DNA from 3 places in the Burkholderia sp. MSh2 genome. Region 1 is predicted to be linked to each of the others. Evidence: predicted binding sites of a transcription regulator. Region 1 holds the regulator's gene; each other region holds the start of a gene.
The links. Region 1 encodes sigma-54, which starts transcription at its own class of promoters, with help from an activator protein. Its sites were predicted from a motif close to TGGCANGNAANCTGCTTT; they were not measured.
Positions count from the first base shown of each region.

Region 2: the regulator sigma-54 is predicted to act here: its motif matches at 1,872-1,889, upstream of exaC (acetaldehyde dehydrogenase ExaC).
Region 3: the regulator sigma-54 is predicted to act here: its motif matches at 1,043-1,060, upstream of glnA (type I glutamate--ammonia ligase).

Region 1 covers NZ_JPGM01000082.1:16,217-19,490, reverse strand. The annotation lists gene lptB (LPS export ABC transporter ATP-binding protein) at 1-549, shown strand, start outside; gene GQ57_RS34155 (RNA polymerase factor sigma-54) at 710-2,212, shown strand; gene hpf (ribosome hibernation-promoting factor, HPF/YfiA family) at 2,372-2,731, shown strand; gene GQ57_RS42515 (hypothetical protein) at 2,735-2,929, opposite strand; gene GQ57_RS34145 (PTS sugar transporter subunit IIA) at 2,928-3,274, shown strand, end outside.
Region 2 covers NZ_JPGM01000004.1:141,979-145,252, forward strand. The annotation lists gene exaC (acetaldehyde dehydrogenase ExaC) at 282-1,808, opposite strand; gene GQ57_RS03165 (pyridoxamine 5'-phosphate oxidase family protein) at 2,139-2,567, shown strand; gene GQ57_RS03170 (MFS transporter) at 2,668-3,274, opposite strand, start outside.
Region 3 covers NZ_JPGM01000025.1:104,639-107,912, reverse strand. The annotation lists gene GQ57_RS17035 (competence/damage-inducible protein A) at 1-176, shown strand, start outside; gene GQ57_RS17030 (rhodanese-like domain-containing protein) at 300-764, opposite strand; gene glnA (type I glutamate--ammonia ligase) at 1,170-2,585, shown strand; gene glnL (nitrogen regulation protein NR(II)) at 2,747-3,274, shown strand, end outside.

The DNA.
Region 1 (3,274 bases):
AGCTCGATCAGCCTGCTGCCGATCCACAAGCGCGCGTCGCTCGGCCTGTCGTACCTGCCGCAGGAAGCGTCCGTGTTCCGCAAGCTGACCGTCGAGGAAAACATCCGCGCGGTGCTCGAGCTGCAGCACGGCGAAGACGGCAAGCGGCTGTCGAAAGACGCGATCGCGTCGCGCACCGAGGCGCTGCTCGACGAACTGCAGATCGGCCACCTGCGCGAAAACCCCGCGCTGTCGCTGTCGGGCGGCGAGCGGCGCCGCGTCGAAATCGCGCGTGCGCTCGCAACCAACCCGAACTTCATCCTGCTCGACGAACCGTTCGCCGGCGTCGACCCGATCGCGGTGCTCGAGATCCAGAAGATCGTCAAGTTCCTGAAGCAGCGCAACATCGGCGTTCTGATAACCGATCACAACGTCCGCGAAACGCTCGGCATCTGCGACCACGCATACATCATCAGCGACGGCTCGGTACTCGCCGCCGGCGCGCCGAGCGAAATCATCGAGAACGAAAGCGTACGCCGCGTGTACCTCGGCGAGCACTTCCGCATGTAACCCTCCTCGTGGCTGGTGCACCCCGCCCGGCATGGCCGCGAAGCGGGGCCGCGTCCCGCTTCGCGGCCATGCCCGCGGCCGGGCGGCGCGCCGCGCGTAATCGCGGATGGCTCAACGCGCCTGGGTCGTGGCAAACTGCCGGTATGACTCCCTCCTCGCCATGAAAGCCAGCCTTCAACTCCGCCTGTCGCAACACCTGGCGCTGACGCCCCAGCTGCAGCAGTCGATCCGGCTCCTGCAGTTGTCGACGCTCGAATTGCAGCAGGAAGTCGCGATGGCCGTCGCGCAGAACCCGCTGCTCGAGAACGACGACGAATGGATCGCGAGCCCGCTGCGTGTCGCAGCGGACGGTTCGCTGATCGCGCAGACGCCCCCCGCCCCGAACACCGAACCGGCTGCGACGAACAGCAGCACGTCGAGCGAGCGCGCCGAGCGCGACGAGCCGGCCGGCGCGGACGAATACGACGGCTATGCGTCCGGCGACGGCAACGACGGCCCGCAATGGAATCTCGACGAATTCGGCCGGTCGAGCGGCGCGTCCGACGACGACGACCTCCCGCCGCTGCAGGTGCAGGAAGCGGCGACGTCGCTGCGCGACCACCTGTCCGCGCAGTTGCGCGTCACGCAGGCCGGCCCGCGCGATCGCGCGCTCGTGATGTTCCTGATCGAATCGCTCGACGACGACGGCTACCTGACCGCCACGCTCGACGAAGTGCTCGCCGACCTGCCGCCCGAGCTGGAGATCGACTGCGACGAGCTGAACGCCGCGCTCGCGCTGCTGCACAGCTTCGACCCGCCCGGGGTCGGCGCGCGCTCGGCCTCCGAATGCCTGAAGCTGCAGTTGCTGCGCCTCGATCCGTCCCCGACGCGCACGCTCGCGCTCGAGATCGTGTCGCAGCATCTCGAGCTGCTTGCCGCTCGCGACTTCACGCGCTTGCGTAAGCACCTGAAGGCGAGCGACGACGCGCTGCGCGACGCGCATACGCTGATCCGTTCGCTGGAGCCGTTCCCCGGCGCCGCGTACGGCAAGGCCGAGGCGGACTACGTCGTGCCCGACATCATCGTGAAGAAGGCCGGCCAGGGATGGCTCGCGGAGCTCAATCCGGAGGTCGTGCCGCGCCTGCGGATCAACAACCTGTACGCGAACATCCTGCGCAACAGCCGCGGCGATCCGTCGGCCGGCTCGCTCAAGCAACAGCTCCAGGAGGCGCGCTGGCTGATCAAAAACATCCAGCAGCGTTTCGACACGATCCTGCGTGTCGCACAGGCTATTGTCGAGCGTCAGAAGAATTTCTTTGCGCACGGCGAAATTGCCATGCGCCCCTTGGTTTTGCGGGAAATAGCTGATACGCTGGGCCTACACGAGTCGACTGTCAGCCGTGTGACAACCGGGAAGTACATGCTGACCCCCTTCGGGACGCTTGAATTTAAGTACTTCTTCGGATCTCACGTCTCGACCGACACCGGTGGCGCCGCCTCGTCGACCGCCATCCGAGCCCTGATCAAGCAACTGATAGGAGCTGAAGACCCAAAATCGCCGCTTTCGGACAGCCGCATTGCCGAGCTGCTGGCAGAACAGGGTTTCGTGGTCGCGCGCCGCACGGTTGCCAAATATCGCGAAGCCCTCAAGATCCCGGCAGTGAATCTGCGCAAGTCTCTTTAAGCCTGCTGCCTGCCCGGCGGCAGGCGTGTTCCGGCCACCGCGCATACGGGGAACAGGGCCGGGCGACTTGTCCGCGATATGCCGCCTCGTGCGGCACGGGCAGGTCGACCGGAGCGCCGCCACGATGCGGCCGGGTGGTCACTCGCTTGGAGAAGCACTATGAACCTGAAGATCAGTGGACATCATCTCGAAGTCACGCCTGCAATTCGCGAATACGTGATCACCAAGCTGGACCGGGTGCTACGGCATAGCGATCAGGTGATCGATGGCACTGTGATCCTCTCGGTCGACAACCACAAGGAAAAGGACAAGCAGCAGCGCGCGGAAATCAATCTGCATCTGAAGGGCAAGGACATCTTCGTCGAAAGCGCAAACGGCAACCTGTACGCGGCAATCGACTTGCTGATCGACAAGCTGGATCGCCAGGTCGTCAAGCACATGGAGCGCCTGCAAACGCATGCGCACGATCCGATCAAGCTTCAACCGTCGATCGACCAGATCGAACTGCCGCCGCAATAACCGTTACTGCAACACGCACGCCGCCCGGTTCGCCGGGCGTTTTTTTTGCGACTTCGCGCCGCGGTGCAACCGGTCCGACCGTGCCGCGCCACGCACGCGGCTGTGCTCTATAATGTCCCGGTTATCGCCGGGGGGGCGTTGAGTGCGGTAGCTGCCTTGCAGGTTGCCGATTCCGAATGCCTTGATATCGCCGAACATGGAAAATCAGTCTGCCGCCGCAAGGAGACCCCAGGCCGTCCAATCGCCTGCCAACATGAATCGCCTAGCCAAAATCCTGCCCATAGAGAACGTCGTCATCGACCTCTCGGTCACCAGCAAGAAACGCGTGTTCGAACAAGCCGGGCTGATGTTCGAGAATCAGAACGGCATCGCCCGCAGCACCGTCACGGACAACCTGTTCGCGCGCGAGCGCCTCGGCTCGACCGGCCTCGGCGAAGGTGTCGCGATTCCGCACGGGCGCATCAAGGGTCTCAAGCACCCGCTCGCCGCGTTCGTCCGGCTCTCCGACGCGATCCCCTTCGAGGCGCCCGACGGCCAGCCCGT
Region 2 (3,274 bases), on a different contig from region 1:
GCGGGCGGCTGCCGGTGTCGTTGCCGGCGCCCGCCGCGACGCGGCACGGCCGACGCCGGGTGTCAGTCGGATGTCGGGAGCGGAAGCGGCGCGGCATGCGGATGGCCGGCGCGTGCGCCCGTCCCGCCGCGCACCGCCCGACGGCCGGGCACATGCCTCCGACCGTCGGGCGACGGGCGCGGCCGGAGTGCCGCGCGCGTCGCCGTCGCACGTCCGCGACCGTACCGGCCGGCCCTGCGTGCCGGCCAGTCGGCCCCGTCGCCTCGCGCCGCCCCGGTTGCTCAGAAGAACCCGAGCGCCTCGGCCTGATAGCTGACCAGCAGGCACTTCGTCTGCTGGTAGTTCGACAGCGCCATCTTGTGCGTCTCGCGGCCGATCCCCGACTGCTTGTAGCCGCCGAACGCCGCGTGCGCGGGGTACAGGTGGTAGCAGTTGGTCCACACCCGCCCGGCCTCGACCTCGCGGCCCATCCGGTACGCCCGCGTGCCGTTGCGCGTCCACACGCCCGCGCCGAGCCCGTAGAACGTGTCGTTCGCGAGTTCGATCGCGTCCTGCTCGTCCTTGAAGGTCATCACCGACGCAACCGGCCCGAAGATCTCTTCCTGGAACACGCGCATCTTGTTGTTGCCGAGCAGCATCGTCGGCTTCACGTAGTAGCCCGTGCCGAGCTCGGCGGCCGGCGCCGTGCGCTCGCCGCCCGTCAGGCATTGCGCGCCTTCGCCGCGGCCGATGTCGATGTACGACAGGATCTTGTCGAGCTGCTGCTGCGACGCCTGCGCGCCGATCATCGTCTGCAGGTCGAGCGGGTGGCCGGCCTTGATGCGCTCGACGCGCGCGACGGCCTTCTCGATGAACCGCTCGTAGATCGATTCCTGGATCAGGATCCGCGACGGGCACGTGCACACTTCGCCCTGGTTCAGCGCGAACATCGCGAGCCCCTCGAGCGCCTTGTCGAGGAACGCGTCGTCCTGGTCGAGCACGTCGGCGAAGAAGATGTTCGGGCTCTTGCCGCCCAGTTCGACCGTCGACGGAATCAGGCTGTCGGCCGCCGCGCGCAGGATGTGCTTGCCGACCGGCGTCGAGCCCGTGAACGCGATCTTCGCGATGCGCTTGCTGGTTGCGAGCGCTTCGCCCGCTTCCTTGCCGAAGCCGTTCACGATATTGATCGTGCCGGCCGGGAACAGGTCGCCGATCAGCTCCATCAGCACCAGCACCGACGCGGGCGTCTGCTCGGCCGGCTTCATCACCACGCAGCAGCCGGCCGCGAGCGCCGGCGCGAGCTTCCACGCGGCCATCAGCAGCGGGAAGTTCCACGGAATGATCTGGCCGACGACGCCGAGCGGCTCGTGGAAATGGTACGCGACGGTGTTGTCGTCGATTTCGGAGATGCCGCCTTCCTGCGCGCGGATGCAGCCGGCGAAGTAGCGGAAGTGGTCGATCGCGAGCGGCAGGTCGGCCGCCATCGTCTCGCGCAGCGGCTTGCCGTTGTCGATCGTCTCGGCCACGGCCAGCAGCTTCAGGTTCTTTTCCATCCGGTCGGCGGCGGCGAGCAGCAGGTTCGCGCGCTCGGCCACCGAGGTCTTGCCCCACTTGCGGCGCGCGGCATGCGCGGCGTCGAGCGCCAGCTCGATATCGTCTGCGCCCGAGCGCGGCACGCGGCAGAACGGCTGGCCGTTGATCGGGGACACGTTCTCGAAGTACTCGCCCTTCGCCGGCGGAACCCACTTGCCGCCGATGTAGTTGTCGTACTGCTGGCGGTACGGATATTCGACGTCGAGGCCCAGTTGTTTCAGGTCAAACGGGTTCATACATGTCTCCTGTTCATCGTGCTTGTGTGAGTACAGCGCCGGTTGGATCGCGCTGCATGCGTTAACGCAACATGCGTGCCAAACGGGGCCGGCACGCCGCGAAGGCGCGACGGCAACGGCCGCCCCGCGTGCGTGCCGTGCGGTGTTCATTCGCGCAGCACGGCGGGTGCGCCGTTTCTGAACAGTGCGACTGCGCAACGGCGCGGCCGGTGTTCGGATTCGGCACAGTGCGCACCGGCAGCCTCACGCGCTGCGGGCCGCCGCCCGTGGCATGGCGCTTGCGTGCGGATCGCGCATCCCCTTGCCGCGGCGTTCACGCCGCCCGACGCCATGAGCGACTCCGGCCCCCTGACCGACGACGCGATCGCGTTCATCCGCGAGCAGGCGTTCCTGATCGTCGCGACCGCCGATGCGGCGGGCAACGGCGACTGCTCGTACCGCGGCCGCCAGCGGCGCGCCGACGGTTCGTACGAGCCGCTCGTCGACCTGCCCGACCGCCGCACGCTCGTGCTGCCCGACTTCGCGGGCAACAACCTGTTCAACACGATCGGCAACCTGCTGGTGAATCCGGCGATCGCGCTGCTGTTCGTCGACTTCGTGCGCCAGACGACCTGGCTCGTGCAGGGCCGCGCGACGATCGACGAGCACGTGGCAAGCCGCGCGCACCTGTGGCCCGACGCGCGGCGGCATGTCGTGGTCGACGTGGAGCGGGCTCAGGCTCGCGCGGATCCGGCGCTGCCGCCGCTCGTGCCGGCTTGATGCGCACGGCGGGCCCGCCGGCGCTCGAACGCGGCCGTGCCGGTATCCGGCGGCGTTCCGACAACTGCGGCCCACGCCGCCATGCGCGGCAGCGCGATACCTAGCGCCCGTGCGCCTCGGCGCACGCCGCGTCGATCCGGTCGCGCGCCGGCTCGTCGGCCTGCGCCGGACCGTCGGCAGCGCCGCCCGCTTCGGCAGCCGCCGGGCGGCCGCCAAGAAACGCGAACACCACTGCCGCGCACAGCACGGTGACAATGGCCAGCCCGGTCAGCAGCCGATCGAACGCATGGGTATAGCTCGCGAGCAGCAGCGCGTGACCGGCGCCCGGCAGCGCCGCCGCCGCACCCGCGAGGTCGCCGGTCGCGAGCCGCGCCGCCGCACGCAGCGCCGCGTCGGGCGTACCGGCCGCGCCCGCCGCGTGGCGCAGCCCCGTCTGCGCGAGCGCGGCCAGCACCGCGCCCGCGATCGCGAGTGCGATGCCTTCTCCGGCCACGCGCGTCGTGCTGAAGATCCCGGTCGCCATCCCCGCACGCTCCTTCGGCACGACGCTCACCGACAACCCGTCCATCAGCCCCCACGGCATGCCGGCGCCGATGCCGATCACGAGCATCGGCGCGATCGCCGCGGGCCCCGCGCCGCCGCGCAGCGCGACGCCCAGCCACACGAGCCCGGCCGCCGCGATCAGGAGCCCGAGCCCCGAGATCACG
Region 3 (3,274 bases), on a different contig from region 1:
TGTTCAGCCTGCCGAGCGTGGGCGATGCGGAGCGCGGCGGGATCTACGCGCGCCGTCACATCGACCTGGGCGTGAAGGGCGAGCCGGAGGCCGTCGCGGCCGCGTACGTGAAACTGCGCGAGGGTGTGCATCTGCTCGGCGGGGACGTCGTCGAGCCCGAGACGCCGCGCGCCTGAGCGGCTCCCGATCCGGCCGTACCGAGGCCGCGGGCCGTGCAACGCGGCCCGTCATCGGCATGTCATCGCCCGGCTCGACGATGGGATCGTCGCAGCCGGAGTGCGTGGCGTGTCGTCAGGCCGTCAGGCGCCGATCCACGGCAGTTTCCGGAAGCACCAGCCTTCGACCGTCTTGCGGTGGCCTTCGGCGTCCTTGGCGCCCTCGAAGCCTTCGAGCAGGTCGAACGCCCTGGTGAAGCCGGCCTGCGCGGCGGCGACCGCGGCGAGCTTCGAGCGTGCGGCGCTGCGACACAGGAACAGGATGGGCGTACCGGCCGGGAGGGCCGCCTTCAGTTCGTTGACGAATTCGGCGTTCGGCACGCCGCCCGGGTAGCGCGTCCATTCGAGGTGCAGGTACTGGCCGTCGCCGATGAGCGGGCGGCCGATCCAGTCGAGTTCGGCGCGGGTGCGCACGTCGACGAGGCGCGCCGCCGGGTCGAGCTGCAGCAGTTCGAAGGCTTCGGCCGGCAGCAGCGCGCCGGCGTAGTTGAGCGCGCCCTGGGCGCGGCGTTCGTCGGCCTTTGCGTAAAGCTGGTCGAGCGTACTCATGGCGGAGAGTCTCCTGTTGGTCAAACGACCATTCTAGCGCGGCGTCGCGGCACGGATGCCCGCATGCGGTACGGTGCACGCGCCGCCCACGCGTTCACCAAAACAGTGCAGAATGACGCGGATGCACCAGAATGATCCGGTCGGCGCGGCGCATCGCGGCGATCGCACCATTGCGGTGCCTGCGTTTGGCGGCCGGTGCGGCGTCGGGCCCCGGAATTGCGCAGTACAGCCCCGTCGCGGCGAGCGCCGGCGCGATTCGCGCCCATTTTTCGTACGGGTGGCACGGAAGCTGCTTTATAGGATTCGGTCGAATCGGGGCGTGCTGCGCCAAAGCAAGACCCCGGTCAGCTCGATAAACGAGGCGGTTCCCAGTCCGCCGGAATTGTTCAATCAGGAGAAGAGGTTATGAGTAAAACCGTCGCCGACGTCATGCAGCTCGTGAAGGACGAGGACGTCAAGTTTGTCGATTTCCGCTTCACGGATACGCGCGGCAAGGAGCAGCACGTGTCGGTGCCGGTTTCGGCGTTTGACGAAGACAAGTTCGAAAGCGGTCATGCATTCGACGGCTCGTCGATCGCTGGCTGGAAGGGCATCGAGGCGTCGGACATGCTGCTCATGCCGGACCCGAGCGCTGCCTTCGTCGATCCGTTCTATGAAGAGTCGACCCTCGTGCTGACCTGCGACGTGGTCGAGCCGGCCGACGGCAAGGGCTACGAGCGCGATCCGCGTTCGCTCGCGAAGCGCGGCGAAGCGTACCTGAAGAGCACGGGCATCGGCGACACCGCCTTCTTCGGTCCGGAACCGGAATTCTTCATTTTCGACTCGGTCCAGTGGAACACGGACATGTCGGGCTGCTTCGTGAAGATCAACTCGGAAGAAGCGCCGTGGTCGTCGGGCAAGGAATTCGAAGGCGGCAACACGGGCCACCGTCCGGGCACGAAGGGCGGCTACTTCCCGGTCGCGCCGGTCGACACGTTCCAGGACATGCGTTCGGAAATGTGCCTGCTGCTCGAGCAGCTCGGCATCCCGGTCGAAGTGCACCACCACGAAGTGGCGGGCCAGGGCCAGAACGAAATCGGCACGAAGTTCTCGACGCTGGTGCAGCGCGCCGACTGGACGCAATGGTCGAAGTACATCATCCATAACGTCGCGCATTCGTACGGCAAGACGGCGACGTTCATGCCGAAGCCGGTCGTCGGCGACAACGGTTCGGGCATGCACGTTCACCAGTCGATCTGGAAGGACGGCCAGAACCTGTTCGCGGGCAACGGCTACGCCGGCCTGTCGGAACTGGCGCTGTTCTACATCGGCGGCATCATCAAGCACGCCCGTGCACTGAACGCGATCACGAACCCGACGACGAACTCGTACAAGCGTCTGGTCCCGCACTTCGAGGCACCGGTCAAGCTCGCGTACTCGGCGCGCAACCGTTCGGCATCGATCCGCATTCCGCACGTGTCGAACCCGAAGGGCCGCCGCATCGAAACGCGCTTCCCGGACCCGATGGCGAACCCGTACCTGTGCTTCACGGCGCTGATGATGGCCGGCCTCGACGGCATCCAGAACAAGATCCATCCGGGCGAAGCTGCCGACAAGAACCTGTACGACCTGCCGCCGGAAGAGGATGCAAAGATCCCGACCGTCTGCGCGGGCCTGGACCAGGCACTCGAAGCGCTCGACAAGGATCGCGAGTTCCTGACCCGTGGCGGCGTGTTCACCGACGGCATGATCGACGCGTACCTCGCACTGAAGGAGCAGGAGCTGGCGAAGTTCCGCATGACGACGCACCCGATCGAGTTCGAGATGTACTACTCGCTGTAATCGGCAATGGCGCTTCGATTCAGCGCCGTCATGCCGGTTCGTTCCCGTCGCGCGGTCTGCGGCGGGAGCGGCGGAGTCTGAAAGGGGACGGCGTCCAGCCGTCCCTTTTTTGTTCCGGGAATTTTCATTTCATGGCCCGTTGGGGCGCGACAAGCACGCAGATGGTTCTGAAGAATCTGATCAAGGCGAGAACGGGGCAACCCGAGCGACTGACGGACGACGAGCGGCTCGCCCGCTCGGGCCTGCTGGCGGGGCTGGAAGCGTTGCCGACGGTCGTGATCGTGCTCGACCGCAAGACGCTGCGGATCGCGTTCGCGAATCCGTCCGCGGAGGCGATGCTCGACATCTCGCGCCGGCAGCTCGCGCAGCGGCCGTGGGGCGAGATCTTTCCGAACGCGAACGAGCTCGCATCGACGATCACCGCGATCGGCGAGGAGCGCTTTCATGCGACGCACCTCGATACCGTGCTCGACCGGCCCGGCCGCGAACCGCTGCACGTGCATGCGATCGTCGGTTTTCTCGAGACCGCGCCCGATTTCGTGCTCGTCGAGCTGTTCGAGAACGAGCGGCAGTCGCGCACCGACCGCGAGGAGCGCATCCACGACCTGACCGCGGTCAACAAGCAACTGATCCGCAACCTCGCGCACGAGATCAAGAATCCGCTCGGCGGCATTCGCGGCGCGGCCCAG